One region of the Bacillus sp. WC2503 genome, then DNA from elsewhere that is predicted to be linked to it. Evidence: a T-box and tRNA genes for the amino acid it is inferred to sense, from the RefSeq annotation. Region 1 holds a T-box; the other regions hold tRNA genes.
What was found. The T-box of region 1 lies ahead of thrS (threonine--tRNA ligase). A T-box ahead of a tRNA ligase gene usually reads a tRNA of that ligase, here a tRNA-Thr.
Positions count from the first base shown of each region.

Region 2: it has a tRNA-Thr gene. The T-box ahead of thrS (threonine--tRNA ligase) is inferred to sense a tRNA for this amino acid. The anticodon was not compared.
Region 3: it has a tRNA-Thr gene. The T-box ahead of thrS (threonine--tRNA ligase) is inferred to sense a tRNA for this amino acid. The anticodon was not compared.
Region 4: it has a tRNA-Thr gene. The T-box ahead of thrS (threonine--tRNA ligase) is inferred to sense a tRNA for this amino acid. The anticodon was not compared.

Region 1 is NZ_JBQYMD010000001.1:3,789,727-3,792,342, forward strand. It holds gene thrS (threonine--tRNA ligase) at 1-1,592, opposite strand, end outside; T-box leader at 1,640-1,868, opposite strand; gene ytxC (putative sporulation protein YtxC) at 1,900-2,616, opposite strand, start outside.
Region 2 is NZ_JBQYMD010000001.1:90,567-93,182, reverse strand. It holds gene ACUN26_RS00525 (DUF3965 domain-containing protein) at 1-29, opposite strand, end outside; gene ACUN26_RS00520 (CBS domain-containing protein) at 506-925, opposite strand; tRNA gene ACUN26_RS00515 (tRNA-Glu) at 1,058-1,129, opposite strand; tRNA gene ACUN26_RS00510 (tRNA-Asn) at 1,131-1,205, opposite strand; tRNA gene ACUN26_RS00505 (tRNA-Ile) at 1,215-1,291, opposite strand; tRNA gene ACUN26_RS00500 (tRNA-Trp) at 1,302-1,372, opposite strand; tRNA gene ACUN26_RS00495 (tRNA-Thr) at 1,379-1,451, opposite strand; tRNA gene ACUN26_RS00490 (tRNA-Phe) at 1,462-1,537, opposite strand; tRNA gene ACUN26_RS00485 (tRNA-Asp) at 1,546-1,621, opposite strand; tRNA gene ACUN26_RS00480 (tRNA-Met) at 1,625-1,701, opposite strand; tRNA gene ACUN26_RS00475 (tRNA-Ser) at 1,722-1,814, opposite strand; tRNA gene ACUN26_RS00470 (tRNA-Ser) at 1,871-1,963, opposite strand; tRNA gene ACUN26_RS00465 (tRNA-Ala) at 1,984-2,056, opposite strand; tRNA gene ACUN26_RS00460 (tRNA-Pro) at 2,072-2,145, opposite strand; tRNA gene ACUN26_RS00455 (tRNA-Arg) at 2,156-2,229, opposite strand; tRNA gene ACUN26_RS00450 (tRNA-Leu) at 2,233-2,321, opposite strand; tRNA gene ACUN26_RS00445 (tRNA-Gly) at 2,338-2,412, opposite strand; tRNA gene ACUN26_RS00440 (tRNA-Leu) at 2,443-2,523, opposite strand; tRNA gene ACUN26_RS00435 (tRNA-Lys) at 2,539-2,614, opposite strand.
Region 3 is NZ_JBQYMD010000001.1:4,074,834-4,077,449, reverse strand. It holds rRNA gene ACUN26_RS21090 (23S ribosomal RNA) at 1-129, shown strand, start outside; rRNA gene rrf (5S ribosomal RNA) at 231-346, shown strand; tRNA gene ACUN26_RS21080 (tRNA-Val) at 351-426, shown strand; tRNA gene ACUN26_RS21075 (tRNA-Thr) at 431-506, shown strand; tRNA gene ACUN26_RS21070 (tRNA-His) at 516-591, shown strand; tRNA gene ACUN26_RS21065 (tRNA-Leu) at 615-695, shown strand; tRNA gene ACUN26_RS21060 (tRNA-Gly) at 726-800, shown strand; tRNA gene ACUN26_RS21055 (tRNA-Leu) at 817-905, shown strand; tRNA gene ACUN26_RS21050 (tRNA-Arg) at 909-982, shown strand; tRNA gene ACUN26_RS21045 (tRNA-Pro) at 993-1,066, shown strand; tRNA gene ACUN26_RS21040 (tRNA-Ala) at 1,082-1,154, shown strand; tRNA gene ACUN26_RS21035 (tRNA-Met) at 1,175-1,251, shown strand; tRNA gene ACUN26_RS21030 (tRNA-Ile) at 1,255-1,331, shown strand; tRNA gene ACUN26_RS21025 (tRNA-Ser) at 1,349-1,441, shown strand; tRNA gene ACUN26_RS21020 (tRNA-Met) at 1,469-1,545, shown strand; tRNA gene ACUN26_RS21015 (tRNA-Asp) at 1,549-1,624, shown strand; tRNA gene ACUN26_RS21010 (tRNA-Phe) at 1,639-1,714, shown strand; tRNA gene ACUN26_RS21005 (tRNA-Thr) at 1,729-1,804, shown strand; tRNA gene ACUN26_RS21000 (tRNA-Lys) at 1,815-1,890, shown strand; tRNA gene ACUN26_RS20995 (tRNA-Gly) at 1,904-1,974, shown strand; tRNA gene ACUN26_RS20990 (tRNA-Ile) at 1,985-2,061, shown strand; tRNA gene ACUN26_RS20985 (tRNA-Asn) at 2,069-2,143, shown strand; tRNA gene ACUN26_RS20980 (tRNA-Ser) at 2,150-2,240, shown strand; tRNA gene ACUN26_RS20975 (tRNA-Glu) at 2,246-2,317, shown strand; gene ACUN26_RS20970 (RNA polymerase sigma factor) at 2,454-2,616, shown strand, end outside.
Region 4 is NZ_JBQYMD010000001.1:5,193,196-5,195,811, reverse strand. It holds gene ACUN26_RS26790 (DUF3884 family protein) at 165-485, shown strand; tRNA gene ACUN26_RS26785 (tRNA-Leu) at 663-744, opposite strand; tRNA gene ACUN26_RS26780 (tRNA-Cys) at 755-825, opposite strand; tRNA gene ACUN26_RS26775 (tRNA-Gly) at 840-914, opposite strand; tRNA gene ACUN26_RS26770 (tRNA-Gln) at 920-994, opposite strand; tRNA gene ACUN26_RS26765 (tRNA-His) at 1,058-1,133, opposite strand; tRNA gene ACUN26_RS26760 (tRNA-Trp) at 1,153-1,226, opposite strand; tRNA gene ACUN26_RS26755 (tRNA-Tyr) at 1,234-1,317, opposite strand; tRNA gene ACUN26_RS26750 (tRNA-Thr) at 1,328-1,403, opposite strand; tRNA gene ACUN26_RS26745 (tRNA-Phe) at 1,422-1,497, opposite strand; tRNA gene ACUN26_RS26740 (tRNA-Asp) at 1,510-1,585, opposite strand; tRNA gene ACUN26_RS26735 (tRNA-Met) at 1,589-1,665, opposite strand; tRNA gene ACUN26_RS26730 (tRNA-Val) at 1,692-1,767, opposite strand; tRNA gene ACUN26_RS26725 (tRNA-Glu) at 1,772-1,846, opposite strand; tRNA gene ACUN26_RS26720 (tRNA-Ser) at 1,865-1,956, opposite strand; tRNA gene ACUN26_RS26715 (tRNA-Asn) at 1,959-2,033, opposite strand; rRNA gene rrf (5S ribosomal RNA) at 2,042-2,157, opposite strand; rRNA gene ACUN26_RS26705 (23S ribosomal RNA) at 2,260-2,616, opposite strand, start outside.

The DNA of each region.
Region 1 (2,616 bases):
AAACGTTCCATAGTTGATACAACACCACGGTGAATTACAACTGGACGATGTTGTTTTCCATCTTCACCAACGTAAGCTAATTCAAAGCGTTCTGGAAGTAAGAAGTCTAATTGTACAGTTGAAAGTGTTTCGTCTTTTCCAAGAGCAGTACGAACTTGAACGTCAAGTTTTGGACCGTAGAACGCCGCTTCACCTTCAGCTTCGTAGTAATCAAGACCCATTTCATCCATAGCTTCTTTTAACATACCTTGTGCTTTTTCCCACATCTCATCATCAGCATAGTACTTTTTAGTATCTGCTGGGTCACGATAAGATAGACGGAATGAATAGTTCTCTAAACCAAAATCTTTGTACACTTCTAGAGTTAAGTTTACAACACGTTTTAACTCTTCTTTAATTTGATCTGGGCGTACGAAAATGTGCGCATCGTTTAAAGTCATTCCGCGTACACGTTGTAATCCAGATAACGCACCTGACATTTCATAGCGGTGCATTGTTCCAAGTTCCGCAATACGGATTGGTAATTCACGGTAGCTGTGAATATCGTTTTTATAAACCATCATGTGGTGAGGGCAGTTCATTGGACGAAGAACTAACTCTTCATTATCCATTTCCATTGATGGGAACATACCATCACGGTAGTGATTCCAGTGACCAGAAGTTTCATATAGCTCTCTGCTTCCTAGTACTGGAGTGTATACGTGATCATAGCCTAAGCTTGCTTCTTTATCAACGATGTAACGCTCGATAATACGACGGATCGTTGCACCTTTTGGTAACCAAAGTGGTAAACCTTGTCCTACTTTTTGGCTATTAGTAAATAGTTTTAATTCTTTACCTAATTTACGGTGATCGCGCTCTTTCGCTTCTTCAAGCATACGTAAATGCTCATCTAATTCTGCTTTCTTAACAAATGCAGTACCGTAAATACGTTGTAGCATTTTATTATTGCTATCGCCGCGCCAGTAAGCACCTGCAACGCTTAATAATTTAAACACTTTAATTTTCCCTGTAGATGGAAGGTGAACACCGCGGCAAAGGTCGAAGAATTCGCCTTGCTCATAGATTGAAATAACTGCATCTTCTGGAAGATCGTTAATTAAATCTAATTTTAACTCATCGCCGATTTCTTCAAAGCGACGAAGTGCTTCTGCACGTGGTACTTCATGACGAACGATTTCTAAGTTCTCGTTCACGATTTTTTGCATTTCTTTTTCGATTTTCTTGAAGTCTTCAACTGTAATTGCTTCTTCCATATCAATATCGTAGTAGAAGCCATTTTCGATTACTGGGCCAATGCCAAGCTCAAGCTTAACATCTTTATATAAACGTTTTAACGCTTGTGCTAAAAGGTGGGCTGTTGAATGGCGTAAAATGTATAAGCCATCTTCAGAATCTAATGTAATAATAGAAACTGCACCATCTTCTTCGATTGGTGTAACAAGATCAATCATCTCATCGTTTAATTTTCCAGCCACAGCTTTTTTCTTTAAGCCTGGGCTAATAGAAGCTGCGATTTCTTCAGTTGTTACGCCTTTTGGAAACTCCTTCACAGCTCCATCAGGGAAAGTAATTTTAACTACATCTGCCATCACTGGTCACTCCTCTTTTTCTCAAAATAAAAAACACTCATCCCGTAAAAAGGGACGAGTGTTGAATTCGTGGTTCCACCCTTGTTCCAATTAACATGATTGTTAATTGCTCAAGTTCAACATAACGGTGTTGTCCGTTAGCAATTACTAAAAAAATCGTTCACTGCTAAAGTTTAGAGGTGGTAAGTAATAATCCCGTACTAGGAAGCTCACACCCTAAGGCTTCCCTCTCTGAAAATCGTAGAAAACTACTCATGTCCTCATCATGACATTTCAATATATTTCATTTATGTAGGTAATTATATGCTCAAAAACTTAGAAAATCAAGGGCGTTACCTTTATTTTTTAAATTTTTCACATTGCGTTCAAACTCATGTAATCCGTGTATTTGTATCCGTTCTTGAAATACGTTTCGCAAAGTAATAATCATATTATGGTCTTGTTCTTTCGTATACAAATAGATTTTTTTCGGTGAAATAGAAAGAAGTGGTGCAATTACTTTTGTATCAATATATACATCTTTTTGCTTTAGCAAATCTTCATCTATATATTGGACCAATTTCTCCTGTTTTAAACGTCTACCTTTATCATCATAGAAAATAAAACTTTCATCAAAAATAAGATGCATACAGGACAAACGTGACTTTCGATTACTAACTTGTTGCCGGAGCGTCTCAATGAACATTTGATATTCTTGTTCCATCTTATACTCATCAATTGCCACTTCAGTAAGCTTAGCTACCATTTCCCTATATGTACGAAGACGAAAACGAACATATGATGAAAACGAGAATGAGAGCGGATCACAAAGCCAATTATTTAAAGAAGACTTAATATACGATTCAAATGTGTAACGTGTTAACTCACGAGCAACCCCTTTTCTTCTTCCCTTTAAAACTTCTTGTGCTATATGCAATATTTGATGACACTCTTCTTGTTCTTCATAAAAAAACTTTTCTTTTAAAATTGTATAAATCCACTCATTTTGTTTCACATTCACAATGAAATATACCATGACTGGCAA
Region 2 (2,616 bases), 3.7 Mb from region 1:
CAATTTGGATCGCCCTGTACAGCCCTCATATAATTCCCCTTCCCTTTTTATCCCGCTATTTGCCGGGCAGTAAGACGCCCACCTCAAAATCCAGTGAATGCGAGGAAGTTAGGTGGGAAATAAAACTGCCCGTAAAAGCCCGATTGGTTCAACGAATAATCGTTGGAGGATGGACAACCCCCCCAATAATTAAAGTTTCACTTTATCTACGTAGGAAATATTAATTGATTATTACAACACTAAAAATAAATATTGTTATATTCAAAACCTATCATAATACTTATATCTATCAGTATATCACTTTTTCTCTTATTTAAAATTAGGAATGAAAAATTTAAATAAACTGTCGAAAACCTTAACTATGTACTTATTATATAATGTCTCAGATACATCACGCTAATATATTAGTTTAATCCACATATACTAGAATAATGTATCTGATTTTTATCCATCATTTATCCCACTATTTGTGGACAATAACACTTTCACTAATTAAAGTTTAACTTTATTCCGTACGTTCCGAGATTTCACTTAAAGCGAACCCAGCTTGATCATCTGCCGCTTCTCTTATAGCTAAATCACCTAATGCTAGCATCCCGACAAGTTGACCGCCCTCAACTACTGGCAATCGTCTAATTTGATACTGTGCCATTAATTCTGTAGCTTTTTCAATAGAATCATCTGGAGAAACCGAAACAATGTTTGTCGTCATTACATTTGTAATTTTATTAGACCCAGGATGTTTTTCAGCAATCCCTCGAACAACTAAATCTCGATCAGTAACAAGCCCAACGACTTGTTCATTTTCAAGAACAGGAATCAATCCAACTGATTCTTCCTTCATTTTTACAGCAGCCTCATATACATTATCTAACGGTGTACAATGTACAATATGAGTACTCATAAAGTCTCTAACTTGCGTCATTTTTTATCTCCTCCTTTTAATACATACCATAGTTTTTCCTAAATCCCTTTATTTATTTGAGGAAAATAAGATGATAAAAAAGAGGATTATACACAATAAAAAAGAGCCAGCATATTGCTGACTCTTTCTTTATGACCCGTACGGGATTCGAACCCGTGTTACCGCCGTGAAAGGGCGGTGTCTTAACCACTTGACCAACGGGCCATGGCTCCGCAGGTAGGACTCGAACCTACGACCGATCGGTTAACAGCCGATAGCTCTACCACTGAGCTACTGCGGAATAAATATATGGTGGGCCTAAATGGACTCGAACCATCGACCTCACGCTTATCAGGCGTGCGCTCTAACCAGCTGAGCTATAGGCCCATATACTTTACAGGGGCAGTAGGAATCGAACCCACACTGGAGGTTTTGGAGACCTCAGTTCTACCTTTAAACTATGCCCCTAAATGATGCCGGCTAGAGGACTTGAACCCCCAACCTACTGATTACAAGTCAGTTGCTCTACCAATTGAGCTAAGCCGGCATAAAAAAAATGGTGGCTCGGGACGGAATCGAACCGCCGACACGAGGATTTTCAGTCCTCTGCTCTACCGACTGAGCTACCGAGCCAACATAAATGGCGGTCCCGACCGGGGTCGAACCGGCGATCTCCTGCGTGACAGGCAGGCATGTTAACCACTACACCACGGGACCATTTGGTTGCGGGGACAGGATTTGAACCTGCGACCTTCGGGTTATGAGCCCGACGAGCTACCGTACTGCTCCACCCCGCGACAATATAATATTTTAAAAATGGAGGAGGTAGAGGGATTCGAACCCCCGCGCGACTCTCGCCGCCTGTCGGTTTTCAAGACCGATCCCTTCAGCCGAACTTGGGTATACCTCCATGAAGGAAAATAAATATTTTATTATTATATGTAGCTAAACCATTTCAAAAGAAAATGGAGGAGGTAGAGGGATTCGAACCCCCGCGCGATTCTCACCGCCTGTCGGTTTTCAAGACCGATCCCTTCAGCCGAACTTGGGTATACCTCCGAGACATATAATAAATAAAGTGGAGCCTAGCGGGATCGAACCGCTGACCTCCTGCGTGCAAGGCAGGCGCTCTCCCAGCTGAGCTAAGGCCCCATGTTTTTGGGAAAATCGGGAAGACAGGATTTGAACCTGCGACCCCCTGGTCCCAAACCAGGTGCTCTACCAAGCTGAGCCACTTCCCGTTAATAAAAGCGCGCCCGAGAGGAGTCGAACCCCTAACCTCTTGATCCGTAGTCAAACGCTCTATCCAATTGAGCTACGGGCGCATATGGTGCCGAGGGCGGGGGTCGAACCCGCACGGTGGTCACCCACCGCAGGATTTTAAGTCCTGTGCGTCTGCCTGTTCCGCCACCCCGGCATGTCATATTGAAAATTGGAGCGGAAGACGGGATTCGAACCCGCGACCCCAACCTTGGCAAGGTTGTATTCTACCACTGAACTACTTCCGCAAGACATGTTATGAGATATTTTATTAAAAGTGCGGGTGAAGGGAGTCGAACCCCCACGCCAAAGGCGCTAGATCCTAAGTCTAGTGCGTCTGCCAATTCCGCCACACCCGCATATTTTATTGAAAATGGTGAGCCATGAAGGATTCGAACCTTCGACCCTCTGATTAAAAGTCAGATGCTCTACCAACTGAGCTAATGGCTCTT
Region 3 (2,616 bases), 290 kb from region 1:
CCTCAAGATGAGATTTCCCATAGCGTAAGCTAGTAAGATCCCTGAAAGATGATCAGGTTGATAGGTTCGAGGTGGAAGCATGGTGACATGTGGAGCTGACGAATACTAATAGATCGAGGACTTAACCATATAATATGAAGCAATGTTATCTAGTTTTGAAAGAATATAAAAAACTTGTTGACTTTAAAAGTTAAATAAGTTACAATAATTCTTGTCTTAAATGAATACAGTCTGGTAATGATGGCAGAGAGGTCACACCCGTTCCCATACCGAACACGGAAGTTAAGCTCTCTAGCGCCGATGGTAGTTGGGACCTTGTCCCTGTGAGAGTAGGACGTTGCCAGGCAAATGGAGGATTAGCTCAGCTGGGAGAGCACCTGCCTTACAAGCAGGGGGTCGGCGGTTCGATCCCGTCATCCTCCACCATTTAGCCGACTTAGCTCAATTGGTAGAGCAACTGACTTGTAATCAGTAGGTTGGGGGTTCAAGTCCTCTAGTCGGCACCAGTAACTATGGCGGTTGTGGCGAAGTGGTTAACGCACCGGATTGTGGCTCCGGCATTCGTGGGTTCGATTCCCATCAGTCGCCCCATTTTTTCTTAAATAAATTAATATGCGGGTGTGGCGGAATTGGCAGACGCACCAGACTTAGGATCTGGCGCCTTTGGCGTGGGGGTTCGACTCCCTTCACCCGCACTTTTAATAAAATATCTCATAACATGTCTTGCGGAAGTAGTTCAGTGGTAGAATACAACCTTGCCAAGGTTGGGGTCGCGGGTTCGAATCCCGTCTTCCGCTCCAATTTTCAATATGACATGCCGGGGTGGCGGAACAGGCAGACGCACAGGACTTAAAATCCTGCGGTGGGTGACCACCGTGCGGGTTCGACCCCCGCCCTCGGCACCATATGCGCCCGTAGCTCAATTGGATAGAGCGTTTGACTACGGATCAAGAGGTTAGGGGTTCGACTCCTCTCGGGCGCGCTTTTATTAACGGGAAGTGGCTCAGCTTGGTAGAGCACCTGGTTTGGGACCAGGGGGTCGCAGGTTCAAATCCTGTCTTCCCGATATTCCCAAAAACATGGGGCCTTAGCTCAGCTGGGAGAGCGCCTGCCTTGCACGCAGGAGGTCAGCGGTTCGATCCCGCTAGGCTCCACTTATTTTTATATTACTTATGGCGGTGTAGCTCAGCTGGCTAGAGCGTACGGTTCATACCCGTGAGGTCGGGGGTTCGATCCCCTCCGCCGCTACCATAAGGACCTTTAGCTCAGCTGGTTAGAGCAGACGGCTCATAACCGTCCGGTCGTAGGTTCGAGTCCTACAAGGTCCACCACTCAAAGTTTATATCTCGGAGGTATACCCAAGTTCGGCTGAAGGGATCGGTCTTGAAAACCGACAGGCGGCGAGAGTCGCGCGGGGGTTCGAATCCCTCTACCTCCTCCATTTTTTCTAAATTAAATATTTTATCATCGCGGGGTGGAGCAGCACGGTAGCTCGTCGGGCTCATAACCCGAAGGTCGCAGGTTCAAATCCTGTCCCCGCAACCAAATGGTCCCGTGGTGTAGTGGTTAACATGCCTGCCTGTCACGCAGGAGATCGCCGGTTCGACCCCGGTCGGGACCGCCATTTTTTTACATAAAGGCTCGGTAGCTCAGTCGGTAGAGCAGAGGACTGAAAATCCTCGTGTCGGCGGTTCGATTCCGTCCCGAGCCACCATTTTGAAATCGCAAGCCGGCTTAGCTCAATTGGTAGAGCAACTGACTTGTAATCAGTAGGTTGGGGGTTCAAGTCCTCTAGCCGGCACCACTTTCAAAATGAGCCATTAGCTCAGTTGGTAGAGCATCTGACTTTTAATCAGAGGGTCGAAGGTTCGAATCCTTCATGGCTCACCATTTACAATTTAATGCGGGTGTAGTTTAGTGGTAAAACAAGAGCCTTCCAAGCTCTGGTCGAGAGTTCGATTCTCTTCACCCGCTTTTCAATTATGGGCCTATAGCTCAGCTGGTTAGAGCGCACGCCTGATAAGCGTGAGGTCGATGGTTCGAGTCCATTTAGGCCCACCATAATTGTTCCGCAGTAGCTCAGTGGTAGAGCTATCGGCTGTTAACCGATCGGTCGTAGGTTCGAGTCCTACCTGCGGAGCCATATTATAGAGAAGTACCCAAGTGGCTCAAGGGGCTCCCCTGCTAAGGGAGTAGATCGCGAACGCGGTGCGAGGGTTCGAATCCCTTCTTCTCTGCCAGAATTGGCCCGTTGGTCAAGTGGTTAAGACACCGCCCTTTCACGGCGGTAACACGGGTTCGAATCCCGTACGGGTCATACTAAAAGAGATAGCATAATCTGCTATCTCTTTTTTGTTGTGTAAAAGTGGGCTTTGGATAGTCTGCTTTTTTTTATGGATTTCTTGTATACTTTTTTCTATTTGAATCGTCTAACTAATAGAAAGGAGAGAGCGATGGAGTATGAAAAAATCATTATAGAAACATCTAAAAGCATTTATAGGTATTTACTTAAAATTGGAGTACCACCAGTAGAAGCAGAAGATATCGTTCAAGACACGATACATAAGGCATTAGTATCTATACCGAATATGAAAATTACGTATATAAAAACATGGT
Region 4 (2,616 bases), 1.4 Mb from region 1:
TCTTGATTAAAATTATCATATTTCATTTATTACTTTATTTCCCGCTAAACAATAAAGAAAAGGGAAAAATTACCACAACCTCCCCCTAATTACTTTTTATTGCTGTATAATTAAAACAGGAAAATAATTTTGGAATTCAAAGATTTGAAGGATGGGAGAGAATTATGACACATTTAAATGAAAAAAAAGCACATGGTCTTAAAGGGATAGGAGAAAAGCTAAACCCAACTATCTATCAAGTGAGATTCATGAAATTAGATGAACCAATTCAATTTGAGTCATTCCCTAAATTAAAGGAATTAGGGGAATGGTTGAGTACTTCAACGCAAATGTGGTCGTGCCACTCAACTATGTACAAGTACAACAGAGAAGAGTTTGAAAAGAAGTTTTTAGAAATTACAAAGTTAACAGTTGATAATGTGCTAATATCTACTGGTGGTGTCGGATTTAACTTCATGTCACCAGGGTGGAGAGATTCTCTATAAAATGAAACACTAAAGGGATAAAAATGAATGTTCATTTTTATCCCTTTAGTGTTTCACAGTTTGCTTTAACTGTATAGCATGAGCTTTGATAGTATTAGTCCTTATTTTGTAGTGCGATGAAAACACAAAAAAACTCTACACAACTAGTGTAGAGCCTTGATGTTACGCCGTTCGTGATACCGATGGTCGGGGTCGAACCGACACTCCCGAAGGAACACGATTTTGAGTCGTGCGCGTCTGCCAATTCCGCCACATCGGCACAATAATAAAGGCGGCAACCGGATTTGAACCGGTGATAAAGGTTTTGCAGACCTCTGCCTTACCACTTGGCTATGCCGCCATATTTAATTTAATTGGAGCGGAAGACGGGATTCGAACCCGCGACCCCAACCTTGGCAAGGTTGTATTCTACCACTGAACTACTTCCGCAAAAATGGCTGGGCTAGCTGGATTCGAACCAGCGCATGACGGAGTCAAAGTCCGTTGCCTTACCGCTTGGCTATAGCCCATCGAATTCTTACTTAATTATATGTAAGTATCAATTAGATTATTTGTAATTTTTAAAATAAAAATGGGGCGACTGATGGGAATCGAACCCACGAATGCCGGAGCCACAATCCGGTGCGTTAACCACTTCGCCACAACCGCCATGTTGTGTAAATATATTTGGCAGGGGCAGTAGGAATCGAACCCACACTGGAGGTTTTGGAGACCTCAGTTCTACCTTTAAACTATGCCCCTATGTAAATGGTGGAGGGGGGCAGATTCGAACTGCCGAACCCGAAGGAGCGGATTTACAGTCCGCCGCGTTTAGCCACTTCGCTACCCCTCCGAAACTTACATGGTGCCGGCTAGAGGACTTGAACCCCCAACCTACTGATTACAAGTCAGTTGCTCTACCAATTGAGCTAAGCCGGCGTATTGTATTAAGATAAATGGTGGCTCGGGACGGAATCGAACCGCCGACACGAGGATTTTCAGTCCTCTGCTCTACCGACTGAGCTACCGAGCCTTATTAAAAAAATGGCGGTCCCGACCGGGGTCGAACCGGCGATCTCCTGCGTGACAGGCAGGCATGTTAACCACTACACCACGGGACCATTTGGTTGCGGGGACAGGATTTGAACCTGCGACCTTCGGGTTATGAGCCCGACGAGCTACCGTGCTGCTCCACCCCGCGATAATACTATTCATATAAAATTTATATGGTGGAGGATGACGGGATCGAACCGCCGACCCCCTGCTTGTAAGGCAGGTGCTCTCCCAGCTGAGCTAATCCTCCAAAGTGGTGACCCGTACGGGATTCGAACCCGTGTTACCGCCGTGAAAGGGCGGTGTCTTAACCACTTGACCAACGGGCCAAATATTATAAATCCTTATGGCGGAGAGCAAGGGATTCGAACCCTTGATACGCTTGTGACGTATACACGATTTCCAATCGTGCTCCTTCGGCCAACTCGGACAGCTCTCCAATGGCTCCGCAGGTAGGAATCGAACCTACGACCGATCGGTTAACAGCCGATAGCTCTACCGCTGAGCTACTGCGGAATAATATTGCCTGGCAACGTCCTACTCTCACAGGGACAAGGTCCCAACTACCATCGGCGCTAGAGAGCTTAACTTCCGTGTTCGGTATGGGAACGGGTGTGACCTCTCTGCCATCATTACCAGACATTATTCTTTTGAGACAATCATTATTATAACTTATTCACTTTAAAAGTCAACAAGTTTTTTTATGTTCTCTCAAAACTAGATAACATTTGCTACATATTATATGGTTAAGTCCTCGATCTATTAGTATTCGTCAGCTCCACATGTCACCATGCTTCCACCTCGAACCTATCAACCTGATCATCTTTCAGGGATCTTACTAGCTTACGCTATGGGAAATCTCATCTTGAGGGGGGCTTCATGCTTAGATGCTTTCAGCACTTATCCCTTCCGCACATAGCTACCCAGCTATGCCCTTGGCAGAACAACTGGTACACCAGCGGTGCGTCCATCCCGGTCCTCTCGTACTAAGGACAGCTCCTCTCAAATTTCCTACGCCCACGACGGATAGGGACCGAACTGTCTCACGACGTTCTGAACCCAGCTCGCGTACCGCTTTAATGGGCGAACAGCCCAACCC